One region of the Cupriavidus sp. 09_S30 genome, then DNA from elsewhere that is predicted to be linked to it. Evidence: predicted binding sites of a transcription regulator. Region 1 holds the regulator's gene; each other region holds the start of a gene.
What was found. The regulator sigma-54, encoded in region 1, starts transcription at its own class of promoters, with help from an activator protein. The targets are predictions, from matches to a motif close to TGGCANGNAANCTGCTTT.
Positions count from the first base shown of each region.

Region 2: adh (aldehyde dehydrogenase) is a predicted target of sigma-54. The motif match lies at 2,924-2,941, and genes of this name have one in related genera.
Region 3: AC1Z3O_RS11565 (circularly permuted type 2 ATP-grasp protein) is a predicted target of sigma-54. The motif match lies at 4,151-4,168, and genes of this name have one in related genera.
Region 4: AC1Z3O_RS29270 (phenol hydroxylase subunit) is a predicted target of sigma-54. The motif match lies at 3,048-3,065, and genes of this name have one in related genera.

Region 1 covers NZ_JBXOWI010000001.1:3,442,120-3,449,381, reverse strand. Annotated here, with positions in the region: gene rapZ (RNase adapter RapZ) at 1-613, opposite strand, end outside; gene AC1Z3O_RS16115 (PsiF family protein) at 749-1,087, opposite strand; gene hprK (HPr(Ser) kinase/phosphatase) at 1,260-2,231, opposite strand; gene ptsN (PTS IIA-like nitrogen regulatory protein PtsN) at 2,312-2,767, opposite strand; gene hpf (ribosome hibernation-promoting factor, HPF/YfiA family) at 3,179-3,529, opposite strand; gene AC1Z3O_RS16095 (RNA polymerase factor sigma-54) at 3,579-5,054, opposite strand; gene lptB (LPS export ABC transporter ATP-binding protein) at 5,165-5,953, opposite strand; gene lptA (lipopolysaccharide transport periplasmic protein LptA) at 5,979-6,608, opposite strand; gene lptC (LPS export ABC transporter periplasmic protein LptC) at 6,666-7,262, opposite strand, start outside.
Region 2 covers NZ_JBXOWI010000002.1:1,717,797-1,725,058, reverse strand. Annotated here, with positions in the region: gene AC1Z3O_RS27855 (tripartite tricarboxylate transporter substrate binding protein) at 1-824, opposite strand, end outside; gene AC1Z3O_RS27850 (DUF779 domain-containing protein) at 826-1,230, opposite strand; gene adh (aldehyde dehydrogenase) at 1,331-2,851, opposite strand; gene AC1Z3O_RS27840 (methanol/ethanol family PQQ-dependent dehydrogenase) at 3,310-5,232, shown strand; gene AC1Z3O_RS27835 (pentapeptide repeat-containing protein) at 5,347-5,940, shown strand; gene pedF (cytochrome c-550 PedF) at 5,947-6,468, shown strand; gene AC1Z3O_RS27825 (N-acyl-D-amino-acid deacylase family protein) at 6,787-7,262, opposite strand, start outside.
Region 3 covers NZ_JBXOWI010000001.1:2,457,653-2,464,914, reverse strand. Annotated here, with positions in the region: gene AC1Z3O_RS11585 (DNA internalization-related competence protein ComEC/Rec2) at 1-218, shown strand, start outside; gene AC1Z3O_RS11580 (MurR/RpiR family transcriptional regulator) at 351-1,274, opposite strand; gene edd (phosphogluconate dehydratase) at 1,516-3,399, shown strand; gene AC1Z3O_RS11570 (gluconokinase) at 3,573-4,076, shown strand; gene AC1Z3O_RS11565 (circularly permuted type 2 ATP-grasp protein) at 4,366-5,838, shown strand; gene AC1Z3O_RS11560 (alpha-E domain-containing protein) at 5,893-6,846, shown strand; gene AC1Z3O_RS11555 (transglutaminase family protein) at 6,894-7,262, shown strand, end outside.
Region 4 covers NZ_JBXOWI010000002.1:2,015,810-2,023,071, forward strand. Annotated here, with positions in the region: gene AC1Z3O_RS29255 (aromatic/alkene/methane monooxygenase hydroxylase/oxygenase subunit alpha) at 1-1,329, opposite strand, end outside; gene AC1Z3O_RS29260 (MmoB/DmpM family protein) at 1,394-1,666, opposite strand; gene AC1Z3O_RS29265 (aromatic/alkene monooxygenase hydroxylase subunit beta) at 1,677-2,672, opposite strand; gene AC1Z3O_RS29270 (phenol hydroxylase subunit) at 2,765-2,995, opposite strand; gene poxR (phenol degradation transcriptional regulator PoxR) at 3,935-5,641, opposite strand; gene AC1Z3O_RS29280 (patatin-like phospholipase family protein) at 5,844-6,746, shown strand; gene AC1Z3O_RS29285 (cysteine hydrolase family protein) at 6,789-7,262, opposite strand, start outside.

The sequences.
Region 1 (7,262 bases):
CATAGAAGGGGTTGGGCAGCGAGCGCACGTCGAAGACGAGGTCGGCGTCGCTAGGCACGCCGTGCTTGAAGCCGAACGATTCGAACAGCAGCGTCAGGTGCAGCGGCTCGTCGCGGATGATCTCTTTGATCCACGCACGCAGCGTGTTGGTGCGCACGCTGCTGGTGTCGATGCGGTGAGCGGTCTCGGCCAGCGGATTGAGCAGTTCGCGCTCCATCTCGATGGCTTCGACCAGCGAAGTGTCGCTCAGGACCGGCTCGCCGCTGGGGGCCTGCGCGCTGTCGTCGGTGCGGATGGACAGCGGGTGGCGGCGGCGTGTCTCCGAATAGCGCTGCACCAGCGCCTCGTTGCTGGCCGTCAGGAAGATCACCTGCACCCGGTGTTCGGCACGCAGGTCTCCCAGCACATCGGGCAGCTTGTCGAGCGAATCGCGGCTGCGCACATCGATGGCGACGCCCAGGTGGGTATGGCCCTGCGACGCCAGGTAGCGGGCCAGCTCGGGCAGGAATTGCGCGGGCAGGTTGTCCACGCAGTAGTAGCCTGCGTCCTCGAGCACATTCAGTGCTACCGATTTGCCTGAGCCGGATATACCGGTGATAAGAATGATTCGCATAGCAGGGCAAGCATAGCACCCACTGGTGTCTCCGTCATGACGGACGGCACATAGGCCATGGCGCACCCCCGGGTCCACCATGGCCTGCCCACGGCCTGCGTGGCGCAGGCGCGTGCTCTTGGCGAAGGCGGTCGCTTACTTGGACAGGCAGTCCTTCATGAAGGACTTGTACTCGTCGCCCTTCTTGCCCTTGCCCTGCTTGCTGCATGCCGACATCTTTTCCTGCTGCGTCATCGGTGCCGCGGCAGGCTTGTTCGACAGGCACTCCTTCATGAAGGCCTTGCGCTCGTCGCCTTTCTTGCCGGCTGCCTGCGTATTGCATGCCTTCATCTTGTCCTGCTGCGTGTTGGCGGCAGGGGCCGCGGCCGCGGGGGCAGCGGGAGCAGCAGGGGCGGCGGGGGCCGAGCCCTGGGCGAACGCACCCGTGGCGAACAGCGGGGTCAGCAGTGCGCAGATCGCGATCATCTTCTTCATGCTCTTCTCCTGGCTGTGGAAGACTTCATGCCGCCCGCCATGCCGGCGTTGCGGCTTGTGACTGGGCCCGATGCCCATTACCGCACACAACGCGCGCCGCCGGCCTGCGTTGACGATCGCGCCCGTGTTCCTGTAAGCAATTGCAAACGGGCCGGCGGAGCGCCGGCCGGGGTCAGAGCAGTCTTCCCTGGCCACGCGAGACCGCGTCGGCCTGCATGGCGGCCCGCTGGCGATCCATGAAGTCGCGCAGGGTGTCGATGCCGCGCAGGCGCAGGATGGTGTTGCGCACAGCGGCTTCGACCAGCACTGCCAAGTTGCGGCCCGCCGCCACCTGGATCTTCACCATGTGAATCGGGAGCCCCAGCACGTCGAGGTATTGCGAATCCAGCGGCAGCCGCTCGAACTCGCCGTCGTTGCGGCGCACCAACTGCACCACCAGCTTGAGCTTCATCTTCCGGCGCACCGCCGTCTCGCCGAAGATGGTCTTGATGTCCAGCAGGCCCAGGCCGCGTACCTCGAGCAGGTTCTGCAGCAGCGGCGGGCAGCGCCCCTCGATGAAGTCCGGGCCCAGCCGCACGAAATCGACCGCGTCGTCGGCCACCAGGCCGTGGCCGCGGGAGATCAGTTCCAGGCCCAGTTCGCTCTTGCCGAGGCCCGACTCGCCCATGATCAGCACGCCCATGCCGAGGATGTCGAGGAACACGCCGTGCATGGTCACGCGCGGCGCGGAGATGCGCGACAGGTAGAGCCGCAGGTGGTCGATCACCGCCGCCGAGGAGACCGGGGTGGTGAACAGCGGCGTGGACGAGCGCGTGCAGCGCAGTTCCAGGTCAGGCGGCGGTTCCATGCCATCTGCGACCACCAGGAAGGGCGGCTCGAGCAGGATCAGCTCTCCCATCTGCCGCTTGCGCATCTCGTCGTCCAGCCGCTGGTAGTAGGTGATCTCGGGCTTGCCGAGCACCTGGATGCGGTTGGGGTGGATCAGGTTCAGGTGGCCCACCAGATCGGCGGCAGAAGTGGCCTCGCGGGCGAATTCCACGTCGAAGGCGCGATCCGCCCCTTCGAGACCCGCCACCCATGAGAGTTTGAGGTCGGCCGCGTTGTCATCGAAGATGGACTGGGAGGAGACGCCGGTGAGTTCCATGCGGGTAGGTCGTGTGGGGGCTTGGGAATGCTAGGACCGGCCGCGGGTGCCTTGGCCCGCACCTGCGGGCGGCAGCGAGGTCAGGGATGCCATTGGGTCAGCAGTTGGTGCACATCCTCGGGCGAGGGCAGCGTGGCCAGGCCCTCGCGCATGTCGCGGTCGGACAGCAGCTGAGCGATTTCCGACAGGATCTCCAGGTGCTGCTGCGTTGCCTGTTCGGGCACCAGCAGGAAGATCAGCAGCGAGACCGGCTTGCCATCGGGCGATTCGAAAGGGATCGGCTCGGCCAGGCGCATGAAGGCGGCCAGCGGTTGTTTCAGGCCCTTGATGCGGCCGTGGGGAATGGCCACGCCGGCGCCAAGACCCGTCGAGCCGAGCGATTCGCGCGCGAACAGGTTGTCGGTCACCGTGGCCCGTGCCACGCCATGGTTGTTCTCGAAGAGGAGCCCGGCTTGTTCGAAGACGCGCTTCTTGCTGGTGACGCTGACGTCGAGATTGATGTTGCCGGGTGGCAGCAATTTGGCCAAACGATTCATGGCAGATGCGCAGGAATTCCAATAAGCGGGCCGGTGCGCCTTGCGTCCGGCCGGGGGGGCAAAGAAGCGGAGTATCCGCTCGCTCCGCCGGTCGGGCGCCGGTATGCGGAGCATCCGGCCAATTATAGAGCAGCCCGCACGTCGCCTTGTGCGATGCGCAACCGGCCGCCCCATCGGGCTGGCTGGCCAGCGCCTTTCCTGCTGCAAGCGCAGCGAGCAGGCGAGCGTGACGGTTGCAGCAGTTCATGTATTGGAGAGCATACACCGCGCGGAGCCGCTTGCGTACTCCCCGAGGCGCGTGCGGTCCGCGCACCGGCGGTGGCCCAGAAAGCAAAAAACCGCGCAGAATGCGCGGTTCGTGGTCAGGCCTTTGTGCAGGTAGGCCGGATGACGGCCTCAAGGCTGATTGTTTTATTGTTGCATCTGCGCCGCGGCCATCTGGTACTTCACAGATTCGCGGTCGTGACTTTGCACGCGGTCCTTGTAGCGGATGACCTGGCGGTCCAGCTTGTCGACGAGGGCGTCGATGGCCGCGTACAGGTCCTCGTGGTGGGCTTCGACGAAGATGTCCTTGCCCCGCAGGTGCAGATTGATTTCCGCGTACTGGCGCCGGTCCTTTTCCTTGTGATTGTCGACAGAGAGCAGCACGCTTACGCCAATGACTTGATCGAAATGCCTGACGATACGCTCCAGCTTCGTTTCCACGTACTCACGCAGAGGCGGCGTGATGTCCAGGTGGTGTCCACTGATCTTGAAGTTCATAGCGCTTCTCCTTCTGAAAGAGCCGCACCAGGCAGGCGATGCGGCTCGGCTACAAAGACTTGCGGAGATTGACTGCGGGGATTTTGAGAGCTTCGCGGTACTTGGCAACCGTTCGGCGCGCTACGACGAAGCCCTGATCGCCCAGCAATTCGGCAATTCGGCTGTCGGACAAAGGGTTCTTAGGGTCCTCGGCTCCTATCAGTTGCTTTATCAGGGCTCGAATTGCCGTTGATGAAGCTGCACCACCCGTTTCCGTGGACACATGGCTGCCGAAGAAGTACTTCAGCTCGAACGTGCCCATTGGGGTGGCCATGTATTTGTTTGTCGTCACCCGAGAGATGGTTGACTCGTGTAATCCCAGTGTATCGGCAATCTCCCGCAAAACCAAGGGGCGCATGGCGATTTCACCGTGGCTGAAGAAGTTCCTTTGACGCTCGACAATTGCCTGCGAGACGCGCAGGATCGTGTCGAAACGCTGCTGGATGTTCTTGATCAGCCAGCGCGCTTCCTGCAGCTTCTGCTGCAGGCCGGCAGCGCCCGATTCCCCCTTGGCGCCACGCAGGATCTGCGCGTACATGTCATTGATGCGCAGGCGCGGCATCACGTCGGGATTCAGTTGTGCGATCCAGCCGCCGCCGCTCTTGCGCACGAACACGTCGGGCACGACGAAGTCAGCCTGAGGGCGATTGTAGGCATGGCCGGGATAGGGCGCGAGCGAGCGGATCAGTTCGTGCGCGGCCTTCAGCGCTGCCTCGTCTACCTGCAGTGCCTTCTTCAGCCGGGTGTAGTCGCGCGCGGCCAGCAGCTCGAGGTGGCGGGTGACGATCACCAGCGCCAGTTCGCGCTGCGGATGCGACAGGCGGCGCAACTGCAGCGCCAGGCATTCGGCGGCATTGCGCGCGCCCACGCCCGGTGGGTCGAAGCTCTGCAGCAGCGCAAGCATGGCCTGCACTTCCTCGATCTCGAAGGCCAGTTCTTCAGGCAGTTCTTCGCAGATTTCCTGCAGCGTGGCGCTGAGGTAGCCGTCGTCGTCCAGCGATTCGATCAGGAAGATGGCGAGGCCCTTGTCGCGCGCGGAGATTTTCAGCGGCGCGAGTTGCTCCATCAGGTGCTCGCGCAGCGTCGGATCGGCATCGCGCAGTTGCAGCGGTGCCTTTTCGTCTTCGTCGCCCTGGGGGCGGCGTGCGAAATCGTCCAGGCTCCAGTCGTTGCCGTAGTCGTCGGCGCCATCGCCGTAGCGGTCTTCATCGCCGCCGGCTTCGTCGGCGCGTGCCTCGCCGTTGCCCTGGCCATCTGCCGGGGCCGGCGCGGGCGCGCTCTGCACATTGATGCTGCCATCGGCCGCCACGCGCAGCGGGCTTTCGATCCAGTCGTTCTCGCGCTCCAGCAGGGGGTTCTCGATCAGCGCCTGCTCGACTTCCTGCTGCAATTCCAGCGTGGAAAGCTGCAGCAGCCGGATCGACTGCTGAAGCTGTGGGGTGAGGGCAAGATGCTGGGAGAGGCGGAGCTGAAGCGACGGTTTCATGCGGCCTATTCTATGCCCATCCGCATGGCTATGGAACGAAAATTGCTATCGCTTTTGCCGTGCCGTAGACGGTGGACATCGGCGTGCATCGGTGGCGCGAGGCCACCCCGTCACATGCGGAAATTCTCGCCCAGGTAGACCCGGCGCACCGACTCGTTGGCGATGATTTCCTGGGGCCGTCCTTGGGCCAGCACTGCCCCTTCGCTGATGATGTAGGCGTGGTCGCAGATGCCCAGCGTTTCGCGCACGTTGTGATCGGTGATCAGTACGCCGATGTTGCGTGCCTTCAGGAAGCTCACGATGCGCTGGATCTCGCCCACCGCGATCGGGTCCACGCCCGCGAAGGGTTCGTCGAGCAGGATGAAGCGCGGCGAAGAGGCCAGCGCCCGCGCGATTTCCACGCGGCGGCGCTCGCCGCCCGACAGCGACAGTGCGGGGTTTTCGCGCAGGTGCGTGATCTGCAGGTCGTCCAGCAGTCCGACGAGGCGGCGGTCGATCTCCTCGCGCGACAGCGGCTTGCCGTTCACCACCTGCAGCTCCAGCACGGCGCGGATGTTCTCCTCGACGTTGAGCTTGCGGAAGACCGAGGCTTCCTGGGGCAGGTAGGACAGGCCCATGCGCGCGCGCTCGTGGATGGCCAGGCCGCTCAGGTGCAGGCCGTCGAGCACGATGTCGCCCTCGTCCAGCGCCACCAGGCCCACGATCATGTAGAAGGAGGTGGTCTTGCCGGCGCCGTTGGGGCCGAGCAGGCCGACCACTTCGCCGCTCTTGACGTCGAGCGAGACGTCCTTGACCACCGTGCGCGAGCCGTAGCGCTTCTTCAGGTGGCGCACCGTCAGCGTGCTGCCCTCCGCGAGCTGGGCGGCGGCGGTGGCGGGGGCGAACTGGGTATCGGTCATGAGGGCAGACTGGTAAGGCAGGGGTTCAGGACTTCGACGGCGCGGGCGCGGGCTTGAGCTGGAGCGGCGCGGCGGCCGGCGCGCTGGCCGGCTGGCGCGGCGAAAGCACCGCGCGCACGCGCCCGGACGGGCTGCCGGCCGTGCTGTTGTCGCCGCCGCCGGTGGCGGTGTAGTACTCCTTGTTGCTGTCGTAGGTGATGACAGCCCCGCGGATCTCGTCGACCTGCTTGGCGCCGGCCAGCCGCGCCATGCGGGCCTGGCCGATCAGCTTGGAGATGCCCTGCTTGCCGTCGTACTCGATGCGGTCGCCCCAGCCGTCGATGTATTCGTCGACGTTGTCGCGCTTCTGGCGGATGTAGGCGAGCTTGCCCGGGCTGGCCGTAGCGATCGCGAACTGGTAGCCCTCGGCGTCGGTGCGCAGCTCGGCGGCGTCCGATTTCAGCACCATGGTGCCCTTGGTCAGCACGACGTTGCCGGTCAGCGTGTAGACCTGCTTCACGTCGTCGTAGCTGGCGTTGTCGGCCTCCAGCACCAGCGGCTTGTCACGGTCGGCACGTTCGGCGTGGGCAGCGGGCGCCAGGCAGAGCGCCGCGGCCGCGGCCAGCAGGGCGGGCGCGGTACGGGCGCGGAACCACGTCGTCAAGGCAGGAATCATGATGGCGAGTCGAAGGAGAGTACGGCGGGAGCAGGGCTCCGCGCGCGGTTGCATTGCTTAGGATTTCGGCGCGTCCGCGGCGCGCGGCGCGGTGATGATCGTGCCGCGCACGTTGCCGAGCAATTGTACTTCGCGCGTGACGTTGTTGAAGATCAGGCCGTTGGCTGTCATCTCGGATGCGCCGCGCGTCAGCTGTACCGGCTTGTCCGTCTTGACGATATCGTCGTTGACGAGGATCCGGAAGTATTCCGAGGCGGCGGTCATCTTCGGGTCCTGTTTCGGGTCGGCGCCCTGGGAGCGGATGACGAAGCCATTGTCGTACAGGTCGATGATGGAGCCGTCCGCATTCATCTTGCCGCGGTCCGCGCGGCCGCTCACCGGCGGGCGCCCGGGCTGGTAGGCGCGCATCGCCGGCAGGGTGAACGCGTAGGTCTGGTCGTCATCATAGTGGACCATCTTGTCGCCATTGAAGCGCAGCTTGGTGTTGCCGCTTTCGTCCAGCTCGGTGGCGGAGAAGCGATCCATGTAGTAGTCCGGCTCGTGGCGCTTGACTTGCGGGCCGGCCACCTTCTCGCGCGGCGAGTTGATCTGCACCAGCCAGAAGGTGCTGCCTGCCACCAGCGCCATCAGCAGCATGGGCAGGGCGCGCATCGC
Region 2 (7,262 bases), on a different contig from region 1:
GTGCCGCGCGGCACGGCGATGCCGTAGGGCGCGGTATGCACGGCGCCGGGAAAGCCCAGCTCGGTCATGGTGGGTACCTCGGGCCAGCGCGGCGAGCGTTTCTCGCTGAAGATGGCGAGCAGGCGCATCTTGCCGCTTTCGATGAAGGGAGCGAAGCCGGTGGAATTGACGCCGGCCATCAGCGAGCCGTTGGCGACCGCCAGCATCTGGTCGGCGGTGCCGCGGTAGGGCACATGCACATAGGGGATGCCGCGCCGGCCCAGCACGTCTTCCATGGCCAGGTGGGCGGTGGTGCCAACGCCGGTGGAGCCCACCGTGAGCCGGCCCGGGTGAGCGGCGGCCCAGTCCAGCAGGTCGTCGAAGCTGCGGAAGGGGCTGTCGGCCGGCACCACCACGCCGAAGGTGTAGCCGGAGATCAGCAGCACCGGCTGCAGGTCCCGCAGCGGCTGCCAGCTGGTGCGCTGCTGGTGCGGCAAGCGGTACACGGTGGGCGGGAGCTGGCCGAGGGTGTAGCCGTCGGGCGCGGCGGCGGCGAGCAGGCCGGCCACCAGGGTGCCGCCGGCGCCGGGCCGGTTCTCCACCACGATGGGCTGGCCAAGGTCACGCCCGGCCAGCTCGGCCAGGATGCGCATGGAGATATCGGTGGCGCCGCCCGCGGGCCAGGGCACGATCAGCGTTAGCGGGCGCGCGGGATAGTCCGGGCGTGCGTCCGCCCGCGCGGGGCCGGCGAGCACTAGCAGGGCCACGAGGACGAACAGACGCGCGAACAGAGGCGCGAACAGGCGCGCGAGGCGGAGCGTGAGCAGCGTGGCGTGAGCGCCCATGTCATTGGAAGTCCATGGAAGCGCGCTGCGGCGGATGGCTTGCCAGCAGTGCGCACTCTTCGTCGGTGAACAGCCGCGAGCGGGTCAGGAAGCGCATGCCGGTGGCGCGCTCCATCGAGAACATGCCGCCGTTGCCGGGCACCACGTCGATGATGAGCTGGGTGTGCTGCCAGTACTCGAACTGCGCCTCGCCCATGTAGAAGGGCGCGCCGCCGATCTCGCCCAGCTTGACGTCGCCGCCGCCGACGAGGAACTCCCCGCGCGGGAAGCACATCGGCGCGCTGCCGTCGCAGCAGCCGCCGGACTGGTGGAAGAGGATGGGGCCGTGGTCGCGCGCGAGGCGGGCGATCAGCGCTAGGGCGGCGTCGGTCGCGGTCACGCGGGCGGGCAGTGTGGTGTCGGACATGGTGCGCAAGAAGGAAAACCCGGCCGCCGCGGGCGGCGGCCGGCAAAGCGGGTGCCGGGGGCGGGCACCCAGTCAGCAGAGGAGAACCGAAGGACCGGGATCAGAAGAAGCCGAGCGCGTTCGGGCTGTAGCTGACCAGCAGGTTCTTGGTCTGCTGGTAGTGGTCCAGCATCATCTTGTGGTTCTCGCGGCCGATGCCGGACTGCTTGTAGCCACCGAAGGCCGCGTGCGCCGGATAGGCGTGGTAGCAGTTGGTCCACACGCGGCCGGCCTGGATCTCACGGCCGAAGCGGTAGGCGCGCGTGCCGTCGCGGGTCCAGACGCCGGCGCCCAGGCCGTACAGCGTGTCGTTGGCGATCTCGAGCGCCTCCTCCTCGGTCTTGAAGGTGGTCACCGACACCACCGGCCCGAAGATTTCTTCCTGGAAGATGCGCATCTTGTTGTGGCCGCGGAAGACCGTGGGCTTGACGTAGTAGCCCTGGTCCAGCGAGCCGCCGAGCTGGTTGCGCACACCGCCGGTCAGCAGCTCTGCACCCTCCTGCTTGCCCAGGTCGATGTAGGACAGGATCTTCTCCAGCTGCTCCTGCGAGGCCTGTGCGCCGATCATGGTGGAGACATCGAGCGGGTGGCCCTGCTTGATGGCTTCCACGCGCTTGATGGCGCGTTCCATGAAGCGGTCGTAGACCGATTCCTGGATCAGCGCACGCGACGGGCAGGTGCAGACCTCGCCCTGGTTCAGCGCGAACATGGCGAAGCCTTCGAGCGCCTTGTCGAAGAAGGCGTCGTCCTTGTCCAGCACGTCGGCGAAGAAGATGTTGGGGCTCTTGCCGCCTAGCTCCAGCGTGACCGGGATCAGGTTCTGCGAGGCGTACTGCATGATCAGGCGGCCGGTGGTGGTCTCGCCGGTGAAGGCGATCTTGGCGATGCGCTTGTTCGAGGCCAGCGGCTTGCCGGCCTCCAGGCCGAAGCCGTTGACCACGTTGAGCACGCCCGGCGGCAGCAGGTCGCCGATGATCTCCATCAGCACCAGGATCGACGCCGGGGTCTGCTCGGCCGGCTTGAGCACCACGCAGTTGCCCGCGGCCAGCGCCGGTGCCAGCTTCCAGGTGGCCATCAGCAGCGGGAAGTTCCACGGGATGATCTGGCCGACCACGCCCAGCGGCTCGTGGAAGTGGTAGGCGACGGTGTCGTGGTCGATCTCGGAGATGCCGCCTTCCTGGGCGCGGATGGCGCCGGCGAAATAGCGGAAGTGGTCGATGGCCAGCGGCAGGTCGGCCGCCATGGTCTCGCGCAGCGGCTTGCCGTTGTCGATGGTCTCAGCCACGGCCAGGCGCTTGAGGTTGGCCTCCATGCGGTCCGCGATGCGGTTCAGGACGTTGGCGCGCTCGGCCGGCGAGGTGCGGCCCCAGGCGGTCTTGGCGGCGTGCGCGGCATCCAGCGCCAGTTCCACATCATCGGCATTGGAGCGCGCGATCTTGCAGAAGGCTTGGCCGGTGACGGGCGAGAGATTGTCGAAGTACTGGCCCGACAGCGGCGGCACCCACTTGCCGCCGATGTAGTTGTCATAGCTGGCCTTGTAGGGGAATTCCATGTCGAGGAACTTCATTTCGGCGTGGTTCATGACTGTCTCCTGATGGTTCGATGGTTCGAGATGTCCGGTCTCCAGGCGCGGTGCGCCGGGTCCGCGGCAGGTAGCGCAAGTGCCATGCCAGAGGTCGAGTCGTTGCATCAGGCTAAGGGTTTGTGCGGAGACGGCGTGCCCTTTGTCGTGCGGTTTGCCGTGCGTGAAGCGGCTTTGCAGGTGTGCCCGGATGGCTGCGCGGGCTGGCGCGCCCTTGCCTGGCACCGGTCATGCTGTGCCGTTGTTGCGTGGCGGATCGTTGCGCCACCGGCGCTGTTGAGGATTTGAACAGTGCGCCGCGCGCCGGGCGGCGGGAATGCGCAAGTGCGGCCCACGCGGCATTGGCACGGCGATTGCAAGGCGTTGCAGCGGCCAATGCGTCGCGCGCCGGTGCCATCCCCCGTGCCGCGGCGCACCCACCGGTTCATTCCACTAAGAAGAAGGGAGACATTGCAACCATGAAGCCACAGCAATCCACGGGCCCCGTGCTCAAGACCCTGGTCGCGCTGACCACCGCCGCCCTCGCATTCGGCGCCACGGTCGGCGTCGCCGAGGCGGCAGCCGGCGACGTGACCTGGGAGGACATCCTCAACGACGACAAGACCCCTGGCGACGTGCTGACCTACGGCCTTGGCGTCAAGGCCCAGCGCTACAGCCCGCTCAAGCAGGTCAACGCCAGCACCGTGGGGCAGCTGGTGCCTGCGTGGTCCTTCTCCTTCGGCGGCGAGAAGCAGCGCGGCCAGGAAGGCCAGGCCCTGGTGCGCGACGGCGTGATCTACATCACGGCGTCCTACTCGCGCTTCTATGCCATCGACGCGCGCACCGGCAAGCAGCTCTGGGCCTACGAGCACCGCCTGCCCAACGACATCCGCCCGTGCTGCGACGTGGTCAACCGCGGCGCTGCCATATACGGCGACAAGATCTTCTTCGGCACGCTGGACGCGGCCGTGGTCGCGCTCGATCGCAAGACCGGCAAGGTGGTATGGAAGGAGAAATTCGGCGACCACAAGGTGGGCTACACCATGACCGGCGCGCCGAGCATCGTCAAGGACCAGCGCACCGGCCGCGTGCTGCTGGTGCATGGTTCGTCGGGCGACGAGTTCGGCGTGGTGGGCTGGCTTTTCGCGCGTGATCCCGACACCGGCAAGGAAGTGTGGGCGCGCCCGCTGGTCGAAGGCCATATGGGCCGGCTGGACGGCAAGGACAGCACGCCTACCGGCGACCCCAAGGCGCCGTCGTGGCCGGCCGATCCCGAGTCGCCGACCGGCAAGGTCGAGGCCTGGAGCCATGGCGGCGGCGCGCCCTGGCAGAGCGCCTCCTTCGACGTGGACACCAACACCATCGTCATCGGAGCGGGCAACCCGGCGCCGTGGAACACCTGGAAGCGCACCGCCAAGGGCGACGATCCGCGCAACTGGGACAGCCTGTTCACCTCGGGCCAGGCCTACGTCGATGCCAGCACCGGCGAGCTCAAGGGCTTCTTCCAGCATACGCCCAACGATGCGTGGGACTTCTCGGGCAACAACTCGGTGATCCTGTTCGAGTACAAGGACGCCAAGACCGGCAAGCAGATCAAGGCCTCGGCCCACGCCGACCGCAACGGCTTCTTCTTCGTCACCGACCGCGAGAAGCTGGCCACCGGCGCCGGCTACCCGAACAAGCCGACCTCGCTGATCGGTGCCTGGCCCTTCGTCGACGGCATCACCTGGGCTTCGGGCTTCGACCTGAAGACCGGCAAGCCGATCGAGAAGAACAACCGGCCGCCGCTGCCCAAGGACGGTGAGGACAAGGGCGAAAGCATCTTCGTCTCGCCGCCCTTCCTGGGCGGCACCAACTGGCACCCGATGTCCTACAGCCCCGACACCGGACTGTTCTACATCCCCGCCAACCACTGGGCGATGGACTACTGGACCGAGCACCTGAGCTACAAGCCGGGCTCGGCATACCTCGGCCAGGGCTTCCGCATCAAGCGCCTGTTCGACGACCACGTCGGCATCCTGCGCGCGATCGACCCCAAGACCGGCAAGATCGCCTGGGAGCACAAGGAGAAGTTCCCGCTGTGGGCCGGCACCTTGACCACCGCCGGCGGCCTGCTCTTCACCGGCACCTCGGACGGCTTCATGAAGGCCTTCGACGCCAAGACCGGCAAGGAGCTGTGGCGCTTCCAGACCGGCTCGGGCGTGGTTTCGGTGCCGATCACCTGGGAGATGGACGGCGAGCAGTACATCGGCGTGCAGTCCGGCTACGGCGGCGCAGTGCCGCTGTGGGGTGGCGACATGGCCGAGCTGACCAAGCAGGTGACGCAGGGCGGCTCGATGTGGGTGTTCAAGCTGCCGAAGCAGGCCAAGCAGACCAAGCAGACGAAGACGGCGCGCCTCTGAGCGCCGTGTTCCGCCGGCGCGCCGCCGTTGCGGTGGCGCGCCGGGCTGCTTCGCCGGACGCCGCGCGCCCCGCGCGCGGCGCCTTCCTTCGCCACCTGCTTCCTGGAGCTTCCGATGCGATTTTCCACGCGCCACGCGGCGCTCGCCCTGGCCGCGGCGGCTGGCTGGCTCGCCGCCCCCCTTGCGCAGGCGCAGCCGCAGACCGTCACGCCGCAGGTCATCAATGGCTGCGGCATCTGGCCGCATGCCCGCTGCCCGGGCGCCGACCTGCGCCATGCCGACCTGGCCGGCGCGAACCTGGCCGGCGCCGACCTGCGCGGCGCCAAGCTGGCGCGCGCCGACCTGCGCGCGGCCAACCTGGCGGGCGCCATCCTCGACGGCGCCGACCTGACCGGCGCGCGCATGAGCAAGGTCAACGCGCCGGCGGCGTCCTTCCGCAATGCCAAGCTGGTCGGCGCCGACCTGGAGTTCGGCCGCATCATGCGCGCGGATTTCAGCGGCGCCGACCTGACGGCCGCCAACCTGGAGGCGGCGCGGGCGCAGTTCGCCTGGTTCGCCGGCGCCACGCTGGCCGACGCCAACCTGCAGGAAACCAAGTTCGTCACGGTGAACTTCAAGGACGCCACCTTGGAAGGCAGCCTGATCCGCTACACCATCTTCCCCGACAGCTTCTTCGACGGCTGCCGCGGCTGCCCGACCGACTGGTGAACCCCGATGATGCAGACAACCCAGATGGCCATGCCGCGGAGGCACAAGACCATGCGACTCGCCGACATCCCGCTCTGGCTTGCGCTCGCAGCGCTGGCCCTTTCCCTCTTCGTGCTGTCGGCCGGCTGCGCCGCGGCCGAAGTGGCGCACGCGCCGGTGGTGGACGCCTCAGCGCTGCCCCCGCTCGGTCCCGAATGGCGCGCCGAGAACCCCTATCGCGGCAATGCGCGCGCGGAGGAGATCGGCCGCACGGTGTTCAACCAGTCCTGCGCGCGCTGCCACGGCGCGGACGCCGCGGGCGGCGGCAGCGCGCCCGACCTGCGCCGGCTCGACGCCTACTGCCGCGCGATCGGCGACGGCAAGCTGCGCCACGACTGCATGCTGGACAACGATGCCTTCTTCAAAGAGTCGGTGCTGCACGGCAAGGTCCGCGTTGGTGTGGTGCACATGCCGCCGTGGGAGGGGTTGTTGTCGCAAGAGGTGGTGTGGGCGGTGCAGGCGTTTGTGGAGTCGCAGCGGGGGAAGTGAGGGGGGGGCGTGCTGGATAACACCGAAGGCATCGTTGTTCGTGGTACCTTGCTAGTCCACCCCTCTCCCCAACCCTCTCCCCGTGAGGGGAGAGGGAGCCAAGACCTCACGCTTGGCGAGCGGTCTTGGTGCATCCTGTCGGCTTCGGCAAACGCCTTGGCTTTCGCCCCGCGCTGGTTTGCTCCCCTCTCCCGCTTGCGGGAGAGGGGCGGGGGAGAGGGCGGGCACTCGCAGTCACGATGCGGCGTCGCGCTGCCACGGTCGTGGGATGCGGTGCCGCGCCCGAAGTTCGCTCCCGTCAGCCCGGATTCCCCTTCTTCAACTGGCAGCGCCCTCACTCCGCGTAATCACCTGCCCGTTGCGCACCCCACTGTGCCCCCCATCGCGCCAAGTGATGACCCCATTGACGATCACCGTATCGATGCCCTCGGCAGGCCGCGTCGGCGTGTCGTAGTCGGCGGCGTCGCGTATGGTGCCGGCATCGAAGATCACGATGTCGGCATGCTTGCCCACCGCCAGCGTGCCGCGGTCTTGCAGGCCGAAGTTGCGCGCGGTGAGGCCCGTCATCTTCCACACGGCGGTTTCCAGCGGGAACAGTCCGATGTCGCGGCAGTAGTGCCCCAGCACGCGTGGGAAGGTGCCCCACAGGCGCGGGTGCGGGTTGTCGCCGACCGGGATGCCGTCCGAGCCGATCATGGTCTCGTCGAAGGCCAGGATGCGCTGCACATCGCCTTCGTCCATCAGGAAGTAGATGGCCGTGCCGGGCTGCAGGCGCCGCGCGGCCTCTTCCTTGG
Region 3 (7,262 bases), 980 kb from region 1:
CGCCGCAGTCCGGAGTGTTCCAGCTCGGCCACGCCAACCGCTACCGCCATCCGCGCGCGGACGTGTGGGCGCGCTACGGCGCCTTGGGCATCGCGCGCTACCGCTCGGACGAGGCTGGCGCGATCGTGATGACATCCGAGGGCGCCGACGTTCACGTAGAGTCTTACCGGCAGCAGGTCCGGCGTTATTGGCGGGATTCTCCGGAGGTGCCGCGCTGATGCGCCTGTGGTGGTGCCCGTCGCAGCGCGGGATATGTCTGGGCTGGTCTTGCCCCGGCTTCGGGATGGCCCGGCGGCGAAGCCGGCACACAGTGCCGCCGGGCGGCCGCAGGTGCGGCCCCAAGTGCAGCCTCAGGCGGTCTTGCGCCGGCGCGGCTTGGCGGGTGCCGTGCCGCCGCCACGACGGACCTTGGCGGGCTGCACCGGCAGCGACGGCTCCGCGCCGGCGATGCGGCGTTCGCGCAGGTGGGCCTTGGCGCGCTGCAGGCCGGCGGCCACGGTATCGGCGCGCTCCAGCGCCACGCCGGTGGCCAGCACGTCGCCCAGCACCAGGTGGCAGATGCGCGAGGTCATGGGCGTGTAGACCTCGCTGTCCTCTTCGACGTCGGAGAAGACGCAGACATCGGCCAGCGCCGCCAGCGGCGAGCCGCTGTGGGTCAGCGCCAGCACGCTGGCGCCGCTGCCGCGCGCCAGCGTGGCGGCGGCCAGGATGTCCCAGGTGCGGCCGCTGTTGGAGACCAGCACCGCCACATCGCCGGGGCCGAGCAGGGCGGCCGACATATTGAAGACGTGGGGGTCGGAGTAGGCCGTGGTGGGAATGCCCAGGCGGAAGAACTTGTGCTGGATGTCCAGCGCCACGATGCCGGAATTGCCGCAGCCGTAGAACTCGATGCGGCGCGCGCCCGCCAGCAGCCGGATGCCATGCTCGATCTGGTCGGCCGACAAGGCGTTGCGCACCGTCATCAGCGTCGAAATGGTGCGGTCGAAGACCTTGCCGGCGATGTCAGCGGGCCGGTCCTCGGCGCTCACGTCCTGGTGGACGAAGGGGGTGCCGCCGCCCACATTCTGTGCGAACTGCAGCTTGAACTCGCGGAATCCGTCATAGCCCAGCGCGGCGCAGAAGCGCGCAATGGTGGGCTGGGATACGCCGGCGCGCTCGGCCAGTTCCGGCATCGACAAGCGGATGACGCTGGCACCGTGCCGCGCCACATAGTCCGCCAGGCGGCGTTCGGAAGGGCGGAGCGTGTCATAGACGGCGAGGATTCTGTCGCGCATGGGGCAGTGGATGAATTGGGTATGTAGATATTCTACAAAAAAAGCGCCGAATCATCGCCGGGAGGCGTTGCCCGCGCAGCTAGGGGTTTCCCTAGAGTGGCTAGGAATTGCGGGCCTTAGTGCATCTCGCGCAGCCGGCCCTGTTCGCTTCCACGCCCTGAGCCGATATAATGTAGAAAATCTACAGAGCCGGCGAGGCCGGCACACTGTGCCCCACTGACTACGGAGAGACCGTCCCGCCATGCCGCAATCCGTCCATGCCGAAGTCCAGGCCGTCACCGCGCGCGTGACCGAGCGCAGCCGCGCCAGCCGCGCCGCCTACCTGGCGCGCTGCGAACGCGCCCAGCGCGAACTGGGGCCCCAGCACGGCTTGTCCTGCGCCAACCTGGCGCACGGCTACGCTGCGCTGCCGGCCGCCGACAAGCTGCGGCTGCGCGTGGAGCACGCGCACAACCTGGGCATCGTCACCGCTTACAACGACATGCTGTCGGCGCACCAGCCCTACGAGCGCTATCCCGGCGTGATCCGCGAGGCCGCGCGCGCGGCGGGGGCGGTTGCGCAGGTGGCCGGCGGCGTGCCGGCCATGTGCGATGGCATCACGCAGGGCAACGCCGGCATGGAGCTGTCGCTGTTTTCGCGCGATGTGATCGCCATGAGCACGGCGGTGGCGCTGTCGCACAATACCTTCGATGCGGCGGTGATGCTCGGCGTATGCGACAAGATCGTGCCCGGCCTGCTGATGGGCGCGCTGCAGTTCGGCCACCTGCCGGTGGTGTTCGTGCCGGCCGGCCCGATGGCCAGCGGCCTGCCCAACAAGGAGAAGGCGAGAGTGCGGCAGCTTTACGCGACCGGCCAGGTCGGCCGCGACGCGCTGCTGCAGGCCGAATGCGAGGCCTATCATGGCGCCGGCACCTGCACCTTCTACGGCACCGCCAACAGCAACCAGTTCCTGATGGAGGTGATGGGCCTGCATCTGCCCGGCGCGGCCTTCGTCCACCCGGACACCGGCCTGCGCGATGCGCTGACGGCCGCCGCTGCGCAGCGTGCGCTGGCGCTGTCGGCGCGCGGCGGCGAATACCTGCCGCTAGCCCGCATCGTCGACGAGCGCGCGGTGGTCAATGCGATCGTCGGCCTGCTGGCCACGGGCGGCTCTACCAACCACAGCATCCATCTGGTGGCGATGGCGCGCGCGGCCGGCATCCTGATCGACTGGGACGATTTCGATCGCCTGTCGCGCGCCACGCCGCTGCTGGCGCGCGTGTATCCGAACGGCTCGGCCGACGTCAACCATTTCCACGCGGCCGGCGGCGTCGCCTTCGTGATCCGCGAACTGCTGGCGGCCGGCCTGCTGCACGAGGACGTGCAGACGGTGGCCGGCCCGGGCCTGTGGCGCTACACCCAGGAACCGGTGCTCGACGGCGGCGTGCTGCGCTGGCGCGATGGCCCGGCCGTGAGCGGCGACGCCCATGTGCTGGCCACTGCTGCCGCGCCGTTTGCGGCCGAGGGCGGCCTGCGCCTGATGCAGGGCAACCTCGGGCGCGGCGTGATCAAAATTTCGGCGGTGGCGCCGGAACACCGCGTAGTGGAGGCGGCGGCACGCGTATTCGACTCGCAGGAGGCGCTGCAGGCGGCCTTCGATGCGGGTGAGCTGGATTGCGACGTGGTGGCGGTGGTGCGCTTCCAGGGGCCTGCCGCCAATGGCATGCCGGAGCTGCACCGCCTGACGCCGGCGCTGGGTGCGCTGCAGGATGCGGGCCGCCGGGTGGCGCTGGTGACCGACGGGCGCATGTCCGGCGCGTCGGGCAAGGTGCCGGCGGTGATCCACGTCGGTCCGGAGGCCCTGGCCGGCGGCATGCTGGCGCGCGTGCGCGACGGCGACCGCATCCGCGTCGACGCCGAGGCGGGCACGCTGCAATGGCTAGGCGACGCGGCGGAACTGGCCGCGCGCGCGCCCGTCGCGGCGCCGGACGACGCCTTCGCCGGCTTCAGCGTCGGGCGTGGCCTGTTCGGCCTGTTCCGCCGACAGGCGCGTGGCGCCGAGGCAGGGGGCAGCGCGCTCGACCTGTCGGAGGTGGACGCCATGCCGGCGGACGCTGTCCAAGCCGGCGCGGCGGTCGCACAATAGGTTCCCAGGCCTGATCTCAGGCGCCACCCCTCCCGACCAGATGGCATGGCTTCCCGGCGGGGCAGGCCGCACGGGAGCCAGCGCGCGCCGCACGCCGGCGCGCCAGACGACAACCGGCAAGCGATAAGCGACAAGGATGGGCACACCATCCGAGCATGATCGATGGAGCAGACATGATCTATATCCTGATGGGCGTATCCGGCAGCGGCAAGACCACGGTCGGCCAGATGCTGGCGCAGCGGCTGCATTGCGGCTTCCACGACGCCGACGAATTCCACAGCGCGGCAAACAAGGCCAAGATGCACGCCGGCGTGCCGCTGACCGACGAAGACCGCTGGCCCTGGCTGGCGGCGATGCGCGCGGCCATCGACGCCGCCCGCGCCGAGGGGCGGACCCATGTGTTCACCTGCTCGGCGCTGCGCCAGGCCTATCGCGACCGGCTGTTGCCGCCCGACGGGGGCGTGACCTTCGTCTTCATGAAGGGCGACGCCGGGCTGATCGGCGAGCGCCTGTCGGCGCGCAGCGACCATTTCTTCAATCCGGCGCTGCTGCAGAGCCAGTTCGACACGCTCGAAGAGCCGGTCGGCGCGCTGGTGCTCGATATCCGCCAGGCGCCCGAGACCCTGGTGGACACGATCCTGGCGGCCAGGCCCGCCGGCTGCGGCGTCCGCGGCTAAGGTCGCGCCGCTCGCCGCGCCCCCTCCGGGCTGCCGGGCAGACCGTGTCCGGCCCTCTTCCTCCTTCAGTGCCCTGGCAGGCATCTTGCATGATGCTGACCGCGCCCCGGGAATGCCGCAGCTTGCGGCTTGCACGGGTGCGGGTATGCTGAAAGAGTCGGCAAGCGGCTCCTGGCAGGCGCTCGCGCAGCGGTTTTCCGCGCTGCGGGAGCGCAGCCGGGATCGCGAACCAGGCCACTAACAGGCGATCCGGGGGTTGGGACGCCCACCACATGGGGGAAGGGTGATCATGGCGGCGCGGTTTTTCGACGAGATGCTGGACCTGCGGGGCGATGCGGCCCAGGCCATCAAGGCGGGCGAGGACTTGCCGGCGGGCGTGGTGCGGCCGCACTACCGGCACTTCGCGGACTGGCTGGCAGGGCAGTCCGAGGCGATCATGGCCAACAAGCGCGCGGAGGCCGACCTGATCTTCCGGCGCGTGGGCATCACCTTTGCCGTCTACGGCGACAAGGACGAGTCCAACAGCGGCACCGAACGCACGATCCCGTTCGATGTGATCCCGCGCATCTTCCCGGCCAGCGAATGGGCGGTGCTGGACAAGGGCCTGCGCCAGCGCGTGGCGGCGCTGAACCGCTTCGTCCACGATATCTACCACGGGCAGGACATCATCCGCGCCGGCGTGATCCCGCCGGACCAGATCTACAACAACGCGCAGTACCGGCCGGAGATGCTGGGCATCGAGGTGCCGCAGGGCATCTATGCCCACGTCGCGGGCATCGACGTGGTGCGCGCCGGCGAGGGCGAGTTCTTCGTGCTGGAGGACAACCTGCGGGTGCCGTCCGGGGTGTCCTACATGCTGGAAAACCGCAAGATGATGATGCGGCTGTTCCCTGAGCTGTTCGCACGCAACCGCGTGGCGCCGGTGGCCCACTATCCGGACCTGCTGCTGGAGATGCTGCGCAGCGTGTCGCCGCAGGCCATCGCCGACCCCACCGTGGTGGTGCTGACACCCGGCATGTACAACTCCGCCTATTTCGAGCACGCCTTCCTGGCCCAGCAGATGGGCGTGGAGCTGGTCGAAGGCAGCGACCTGTTCGTGCAGGACGAACACCTCTATATGCGCACCACGCAGGGCCCGCAGCGCATCGACGTGATCTATCGCCGCGTCGACGACGACTTCCTCGATCCGCTGGCCTTCCGTCCCGACTCGGCGCTGGGCGCCGCGGGCCTGTTGTCGGTCTACCGGGCCGGCAACGTGACCATCTGCAATGCCATCGGCACCGGCGTGGCCGACGACAAGTCGATCTATCCCTATGTGCCGGACATGATCCGCTTCTACATGGGCGAGGAACCGCTGCTGGCCAACGTGCCGACCTATATGTGCCGGCGCCCGGACGACCTGCAATACGTGCTCGACCACATGGCCGAACTGGTGGTCAAGGAAACGCACGGCGCCGGCGGCTACGGCATGCTGGTCGGCCCGGCGGCCACGCGCGCGGAGATCGACACCTTCCGCGAGGTGGTCAAGGCGCGGCCCGCGCAGTACATCGCGCAGCCGACTCTAGCGCTGTCGACCTGCCCGACCTATGTGGAAGCCGGCATCGCGCCGCGCCACATCGACCTGCGGCCCTTCGTGCTGTCCGGGCGCGAGGTGCGCATGGTGCCGGGCGGCCTGACGCGCGTGGCACTGCGCGAGGGCTCGCTGGTGGTCAATTCCTCCCAGGGCGGGGGCACCAAGGACACCTGGGTGCTGGAGCGCTGAGCGGACGCCGGCGTGCGCGCCGGCCACGATGATTGCATTGCGAGGAGCCGAACCATGCTGAGCCGCACCGCCGACCATCTGTTCTGGATGGCGCGCTACACCGAGCGCGCGGAGAACACCGCGCGCATGCTCGACGTCAACTACCAGACCTCGCTGCTGCCGCAGTCGGCCGAGGTGGCCGAGCAGGGCTGGTGGGCCATGCTCGACATCTCCGAGCTGACCGGGGCCTTCGACAACAAGTATGGGCTGCTGTCGCGCGACGACGTGATCGATTTCATGGTGCGCGACATGACCAATGCCTCGTCGATCATGAGCTGCCTGCGCGCAGCGCGCGAGAACGCGCGGGCCGTGCGCGGCTCGCTGACCACCGAGGTCTGGGAGACCATCAACACGACCTGGCTGGAGGTGCAGCGGCTGATCGCCGATGGAGAGCTGCGGCAGGATCCGTCGCGCTTCTTCGAGTGGGTCAAGTTCCGCTCGCATCTGGCGCGCGGCGTCCAGTTCGGCACCATGCTCAAGGACGACGCCTTCCATTTCATGCGCCTGGGCACCTTCCTGGAGCGCGCCGACAACACCGCGCGCATCCTGGACGTGAAGTTCCAGTCGTCGGGCGGCGATGAGAGCGACCCGCAGCGGCTCGAGAACGACTTCTACCATTGGGCGGCGGTGCTGCGCTCCGTCTCGGGCTTCGAGGTCTACCGCAAGATCTACCGCACGGTGATCACGCCGGAAAGAGTGGCCGAGCTGCTGATCCTGCGCCCGGACATGCCGCGCTCGCTGGTATCGAGCATGGACGAAGTGGTGGCGATCCTGGCACAGGTGCGCAACCAGCAGTCCGGCGAGACCGAGCGCCAGGCTGGTAAACTCCACGCCGACCTGAAATACGCCCGCATCGAAGACATCTTCGCCGTCGGCCTGCACGCCTTCCTGACCAGTTTCCTGGAGCGCATCGGCGATCTCGGCAACGGCATCAGCGTCGATTTCCTCGTGCCGCCACTGGCCGCCTAGCCTTGGCGGGGCGGTCTGCAAGCCGCCCCGCGCCGGCCCTGTTTATCGTGAAATACAAGATTCGCCATCACACCGTCTATCACTATGCCGAGCCCGTCCGGCGCAGTGTCCACGAACTGCGCCTGGCGCCGCGCTCGGGCCCGCTGCAATCCGTCCATGACTGGAAGATCGAGGTCCCGGGCAAGCTGTCGGAGGCGCGCGATGGCTTCGGCAACATCGTGCATAACTTCACGCTGGGTGCGCCAAGCGACACCATCGGCATCACCGCCTGGGGCGAAGTAGAGGTACTCGGCGCCGAAGACGGCGTGCATGGGTGCTACCAGGACCTGGCGGGGGAGGGCGAGGTGCGTGTCTCGCCGCTCTATTTCCTCTCGGGCACGCCGCTGACTGTGGCCCCGCCGGAATTGCGCGCCTTC
Region 4 (7,262 bases), on a different contig from region 1:
CGGCTCGCCGTCGAAGATGTCCTTGCAGCCGTCGGAGCAGAAGTGGAACTTCATGCCGTGGTAGCTGCTTTCGCGGTAGCAGGTCTGCGTGGGGTCGTCCGCCTCGGAGAACACCATCGGGATCTGGCAGGTCTGGCACAGCATCGGCAGCGTGCCGTTGTAGAAGCGCTCGCCGGCCTGCTGGCGCTCGTGCCAGTAGTCCAGGCGCGGCTTGTAGTAGCGTGCGAAGGTGTCGGGATATTTCTCGTTCAGCCACGCCATCTCGTCTTCCTTCGGAATCCAGGTATGGAAGCCGGCGGCGGCGGCGTAGTTGTAGAAGGTGCCCCAGGCCTCGTGGGTGATGCGGTCCTTGGTCTTGGTGGCGACCTCGTGGTACTTCGGCATGCGCAGGCCGTAGCGCTCCAGGTCCTTGAAGAGCGCACCGCCGGCCTGCTCGAAGTACATCTCCCAGGCCTCGGCCCAAGACATCACGCGGCGCGGCAGCATGTAGTCCATCATCATGCCGACCAGGGTCAGCAGCCGGAAGCCGCGCCAGAACCATTTATCCAGCCACTTCTGCACGATGGGGATGTTGTCCGGATCCTGCTCGCAGATGAACTTGACCACCTCCAGGCCCAGCGTCATGTGGCGCGATTCGTCGGACTGCGCGGAGAAGCCGAAGGTCACAGTCGCCATGTCGCCGTTGTAGGCGGCGCCCGACATGAAGGGCATGAACAACAGGTTGGTCAGCACGTACTCGAAGGAGAACGAGATCGCGGTGATGAACTCGAACGGCCCCGCGCTCATGGCGTCCTCGAAGTAGGACTTGGGCACCGACAGGTACCAGACCCGGTCGTGCATGTGGCGCCATTCGCCGAAGCCGTGGAAGTACTTGTTGTAGACCGACATCGTGTGCAGCTGCGTCTGCGCGTGGCGCAGTTCGTCGATCGACTGCATCTGCGCCGCCACGCGCGCGCCGGCGCCGCGGAAATGGCGGCCCAGGTGCGCGTAGCCGCGGTGCGCGGCATATTCGAGCGGCGTGACGCCGGTCAGGAACAGGCGCAGCGCGTTCAGGTAGCGCGGGTCCGAGACGTTGAGGTGGCCGTTGTTCTGCACGAAGGAGTCGATGATCGCGTACAGCTTGCGCTCCTTCTCCGACTGGTACTTCCAGTAGGCGTCCATGGTCATGCGGAAGGGATCCTCCCACTTGTCCCACGCGTGGATCTTGATGCCTTCGTACTTGTCGAAGGGAAAGACCTTGTCCATCGGCTCGTAGCTGGTTTCCCAGCTGAGGTCGCGCGTCATCATCGCGTACTTCTCGCGCAGGTTGAGCTTCTTGCGTGCGTCCATGATGTCTCCGTGTTCTCGTTCGTTTCGTGCGGTTGCCGCTTCTGGCGTTCAGGGGTTCGGGCGCTCAGGCGCTCCAGTGCAGCGTGAAGGCTTCGTCGGTCTCGTCGATGTTTCCCGACAGCGAGATCAGGTTCAGGTGGATCTCCTGCAGGTCCCAGTCGCGGCCGAGCTTGTCGGCCACCAGCTCGCGCACGATGGTCAGCCGCCCCGGGGCGTCGATCTTGACCATGGCGGGGAACTGCGACACCACCGCTTGCGGGTTCGCCTCGGCAATGGCATCGATGATGGGACGGGTATCGTCGTTGTTCTGCAGGGCGATATAGACGTTGGCGCTCATCTCGGTCTCCTCAGGCAGCCAGGCCGAGCTTGGCCAGCCGTGCGTCGAACTGTTCCAGGCACAGCGCCACCGCCTGCGCCCCCTCCTCGCCCAGCAGGATGCCGGCCACCGGCTGCAGCGCCTCCGCCGCCTGGGCACGCGCGCTGCGCGCCCAGCCCGACAGGAGCTGGCGATTGGCATCCGATTCGGCGGCCGCCGTCTGCACCACGGCGTCGACCCAGCGCACGTGCTCGTCGCGCCAGTCGTTCATGAACTCGGTCAGCACCGCCAGTCCGGTGCCGCAGGCACGCACGATGGCAGCGTCGGCGTGCTGGTAGATCAGCGGGTAGAGCAAGCCATCGAGCACGAGGTTCTGGGTGACGAAGGTCTCGAACCAGTCCTCGATGACGAAGCTGTGCTCGATGAAGCGGCGCAGCGGCTGCCAGGCCGCGCTCTCCAGCCAGGCAGCACGTGCACGCTCGAGGGCCGCGCCGGTGTTGCCGTCGAGCAGCAGGCCGATGCGCGACAGGTACTGGGCAATGCCCAATCGATCCATGGCGCAATAGGTGCAGGCCTGCGTGATGGCCGTGCCCCAGCCATAGTCGGCACAGTAGAAGTTGTTCATGTTCGCCGCCCACTCGACGTGGCGCAGCGGCAGCAGCCCTTCGGTCAGGCGCTCGCGCCATTCCAGCGGCATTGCCTGCAGCAGGCCGCGCTTCTCGACGAAGGCGAAGTTCTTCTCCGCGGCATCCTGCTGGCGGCCACGCGCGCCCACGTAGGCGCCGTAGTAGTACTGGCGCGGATCCTTCAGCGCGTACCAGTCCGCCATCTCGATGGCGGTGCGACGCTTGTCATACAGTTCGAACTGCGGCGCCCAGGTCGGGCGGTACTGGAAGTGGACCTCCGACTGCACGTCGTAGGTCGCTTCCTGGTAGCGCGAGGCCGGCTTGTCGCCGAAGCGGCGCGCCACGTGGCCGTAGGTCTGGCGCAGCGGCTGGATCTGCTGCGTCTTGATGTCGACTTGCATCGCGATGTCTCCTGGTGTGTGTCTCTGTGGCGGCCTGCGCTCGCGCGTGCGGCCGGCGACGTTCGATTTCTGACTTGCGGGGGAAATGCTGGCTATGCCGCGTCCTGCTCTGCCAGCTCGGTGGGTGCTGGGATGGTCGGCAGGAACTGCACGTGGTTCACGCTGCAGAAGGCCTCGAACATCGGCTCGGGCATGATGAGTTCGACGTTCAGCTCCGGGTCAGCGACGCTGAAGGCGAACAGCACGAAGCCCTCCGGCGTACGGCCTTCCACCCGCACGTAGCGCGGCGTGGCTTCGAAGAGCGGGACCGACTGGTTGATCATGGTGTCTCCTTGCGCGTGGCGTTCTGCGTTCTGCGTTCTGTTTCGCCAGACCATTGCGAAGACCGTGCCAGGCCCCCGACCACCCGCGTGGATGCGGCCTCCGCGGGAAGCACGCGGGCTGCGGGAGCGCGCTGCCTCCGTACAAACCCGGACAAAGCGCGACGTCGGAGCTAGATCAATTCATCAAGCCCCCTCCCGCGCTTGATCAAATGATCAAATGCCGCGCCGGGCGGGCGTTTGCGGGCAGCGTACGGGCTCGCCTGGCGCCTTGCGCGTTGCAACAGCAGGGTGCGGCGGATGCTCCGCTCCCGCGACGAGACGGGGGCCGCGCGGCACGACGCGGCGCAGCATCGCGAGCGCGCGTGCCGCAGGCCGGGATCGGGCGGCCGCGTCACTGGTGCATCAAATGATCAAATGGGGGTGGGGAGATGAGGAAGCCGGGAGATCCGGCTTGTCGGTGGGTGGTTCGACGGGCGCCGGCTTGTTCGCACGGCGTCGGCTTGCGCCGCGCGCATACGTGTGCCGTCGTTTCGCGCCGCGCCGGTTTGCTCCCCTCTCCCGCTTGCGGGAGAGGGGTTGGGGGTGAGGGCGGGTGCTTGCCAATGGCGATGTGCTGGACAACACCATCGGCTTCGTCTTTGGCTTGGCGTGCTGGATAAAACCAACGGCTTCGTTGTGCGTGGCGCCTTGCTAGACCACCCCTCACCCCGGCCCTCTCCCCATGAGGGGAGAGGGGGTCAAGACACTATGCTTGGCCAACGGTGTTGGCGCATCTTGTCGGCTTCGGCTCGCCTTGGCGTGCTGGACCACACCGACGGCTTCGTTTGAATGTGGCGCCTTGCTAGACCACCCCTCTCCCCCAACCCTCTCCCCATGAGGGGAGAGGGAGCCAAGACCTCGTGCTTGGCCCATGGTGTTGACGCATCCTTTCGGCCTCACTCAGCCACTCTTGCCGCGCGTCTTCCATCGGTATGCCAGCTGTGGCCGCGTCAGCCCCAGCAGCCGGGCCGCCTGGCTCATATTGCCGTCGGCCCGCTGCATGGCGGCATCCATCAGCACGCTTTCCACTTCGCCCAGCGCCAGGCCGTTCTCGGCCATATAGTCGAGCAGGCCGTGCACGGCGGCCTCGCGCAGGCCGGGCAGCGCGCCCTGCTCTCCCAGCCGGGGCGTGGTGTCAACCGCGGGCGGTGCTTCACTGCCTGGCAGGAAGAGCTGCTCGGCGGTGATGTGGCCGCCGTTGGCCGCCAGGATCACGCCGCGCTCGATCACGTTCTCCAGCTCACGCACATTGCCCGGCCAGTCATAACGGCGCAGTTCGGCCAGCGCGCGGTCGGTGATGCCGAGGATCTTCTTGCCGTGGCGCGCGCCGTAGCGGGCGATGAAGCGCTCGGCCAGCGGCCGGATATCGTCCAGGCGCTCGCGCAGCGGCGGGATCGTGACCGGGTAGACGTTGAGCCGGTAATACAGGTCCTTGCGGAAGGTACCCTGCCTGACCGCCTCGGCCAGGTCGACATTGGTGGCGGCCACCAGGCGCACGTCGACCTTGCGCGGCTCGGTCCCGCCCACGCGCTCGACCTCGCCCTCCTGCAGCACGCGCAGCAACTTGGACTGGGCCGACGCGGAAAGCTCGCCCAGTTCATCCAGGAACAGCGTGCCGCCATGCGCGCGCTCGAAGCGGCCGGCGCGCGACTGGTGGGCCCCGGTGTAGGCGCCCTTCCCCACGCCGAACAGCTCGGACTCGATCAGTTCGTCGGGAATGGCCGCGCAGTTCACCGCCACGAAGGGCTTGTCCGCACGCGCGCTGACGCCATGCAGCGCCTGCGCGAAGCGTTCCTTGCCGACCCCGGTCTCGCCCAGCAGCAACACCGTCACATTGCTGCCCGCCGCGCGCTGCAGCAGGTTCCAGGCCGCGCGGAAGCCCGGCGAGCCGCCGACCAGGTCGGCCGGTTGATCGTTGGCGCGCTGCAGGGCCCGCAACTGCTCGACCTCGCTCTGCAGCGCCAGGATGGTGTCGATGACCGGGTCCGGCTGGTACAGGGCCAGTTCGGCCTCCCCGTCGGCCCACTCTTCGAGCGGCTTGCCCAGGATGCGGCAGTGGTCATGCCCGCAGCCGACGCATTCGAGTTCGCGGTAGAGGATGGTCTTGCCCATCAGCGCCGAGGTGTAGCCGGTGGCGTAGCCGATCTGCATCCAGCACACCGGGGCCTGCGCCACGCCGAATATCTGCCGGTGGACATCCCCCTCGAAGGAGTCTTCCCAAAGGAACTCGCCATGATAGACACCCTCGGCGATATTGATGTCCACGGCCAGTGGCGTCACCCGGACCACACCTTCGATGGTGTGCAGGCAAGGCCCCATCTCCAGCCTGCCGAAATCGCTGTGCCCCGAGCGCATGGACTTGGCCAGCTCGGCATCGCGGGCGCCGGAATGGAAGCCCATGCGCATGAACAGCCCGCGTGCGCGCTCCATGCCGAGGGTGTCCACCAGTTCCTTGCGCAGCGCGCCCAGCGCTGCCGTATGCAGCAGGATCATGCGCTGCTCGCCCAGCCAGATCGAGCCTTCCTTCATGGCGAAGCGCAGGCGGCGGGCGAGATTGGACAGGCCATCGCGCATGGTGGCCGAGAAATTGTCGGTAGAACTGCTCATAGTCTCCTCTCTTTGCACCGGCCTGCGGGCCGGCGTGCCTTTTTTGTGGCAACGCTATGCACATTATGTGCCAAAGGCAGGGCAGCCCCCCTTCCAGCCCTTTCCCGCCTGCGGTACTGGCAGCGCACGCGGCCACGATATACCCTAGTCTCACCTTCCCACCCAGGCGATTTGCCGCGCACCTGCTGCATCGCAACACACCATGGAAAAGACAGCCTTCGTTTTTGCTGGCGGCGGCAGCCTCGGCGCGATCGAGGCCGGCATGCTGCGCGAGCTGGTGGCCTCCGGGGTGATACCGGATTTCGTGGTCGGCGCCTCGGCCGGTGCCATCAACGGCGCCTACTTCGCCTGCTATCCCCATATGGAAGGCACCTCGCGGCTGGAGTCACTGTGGCGCGGTGTACGGCGCGCTGATGTCATGCCCTGGACCTGGCGCAGCATGCTCGGCATGTTCGGCGGGCGGCGCGGACACCTGGTCGAGTCCACCGCGCTGCAGCGGCTGCTGGCCCGCAATTTCGGCGACGCGCAGCTGGAGGGTACCGAGCTACCGCTGCACGTGGTGGCCACCGACATGCAGACCGGCGAAGAAGTGGTGCTGTCCTCCGGCAATATCGTCCAGGCGGTACTGGCCAGCGCCGCGATTCCCGGCGTGTTCCCGCCTGTACGGCTCGGCGGCCGCGCCCTGATCGACGGCGGAGTGGCCAACAACACGCCGGTATCCACCGCCGTGCGCCTGGGCGCCACGCGCGTGCTGGTGCTGCCGGCCGGCTTTGCCTGCTCGCAGCGGCGCGAGCCGCGCGGCCCCATCGAGCATGCGTTCAACGCACTGTCGCTGCTGGTGGCGCGCCAGCTCGTGCAGGACCTTGAACGCTGGTCCGAGCGGGCCCGCATCAGCGTGGTGCCGCCGCTATGCCCGCTCGACGTCTCGCCCTACGACTACACCCGCTGCAGCGAGTTGATCGAGCGCGCGGCCGCCGCCACCGCCGCCTGGCTGAATGCCGGTGGGCTCGATCGCTGTGACGTACCGGGTGCCCTCCACCCGCACAGCCACGATGCGGATCACCCGGACTGCAGCGTCGACTTCCCGGCCGCGGCAGTGCACTAGCCGGCGCTGAATGCCCGCCGGCATGGCTGTCCGTCCGCGAAGCTAGAAACGGCAATCCGCCGCGGCCACCAGTTGTGCGAACGCACCACCCAGGGTGAGGTTATGGTGGGCGATGATGGACGCAGCGGGCAGCACGGATGTGTCCATGCAGGTATGCGCATCGGCCACCAGCACCGGACGCAGGCCCAGGTCTGCCGCCGCGCGGCAGGTCGCATCGATGCAGTACTGCGTCTTCATGCCGGTGATCACCAGTTCCTTCACGCCCGCTTCGGCCAAGCGCTCGGCCAGCTCCGTGCCGAAGAAGCAGCTCGGCCGGGTCTTGTCGAATACGGTGTCGTGCGCGGCGTTCACGGCCAGGCGCGGCAACAGCTCCCAGGCCGGGCTGCCTGCGGCAATGGGCGATCCCGCCGGGCCGGTGTGGCGCGCGGCGAAGATCGGCGCACCGGCCTGGCGCGCGCGGGCCGCGAGCTGGTTGATCTGCGCGAGGATACGCTCGCCTTCGTGGGGCGGCTCCGG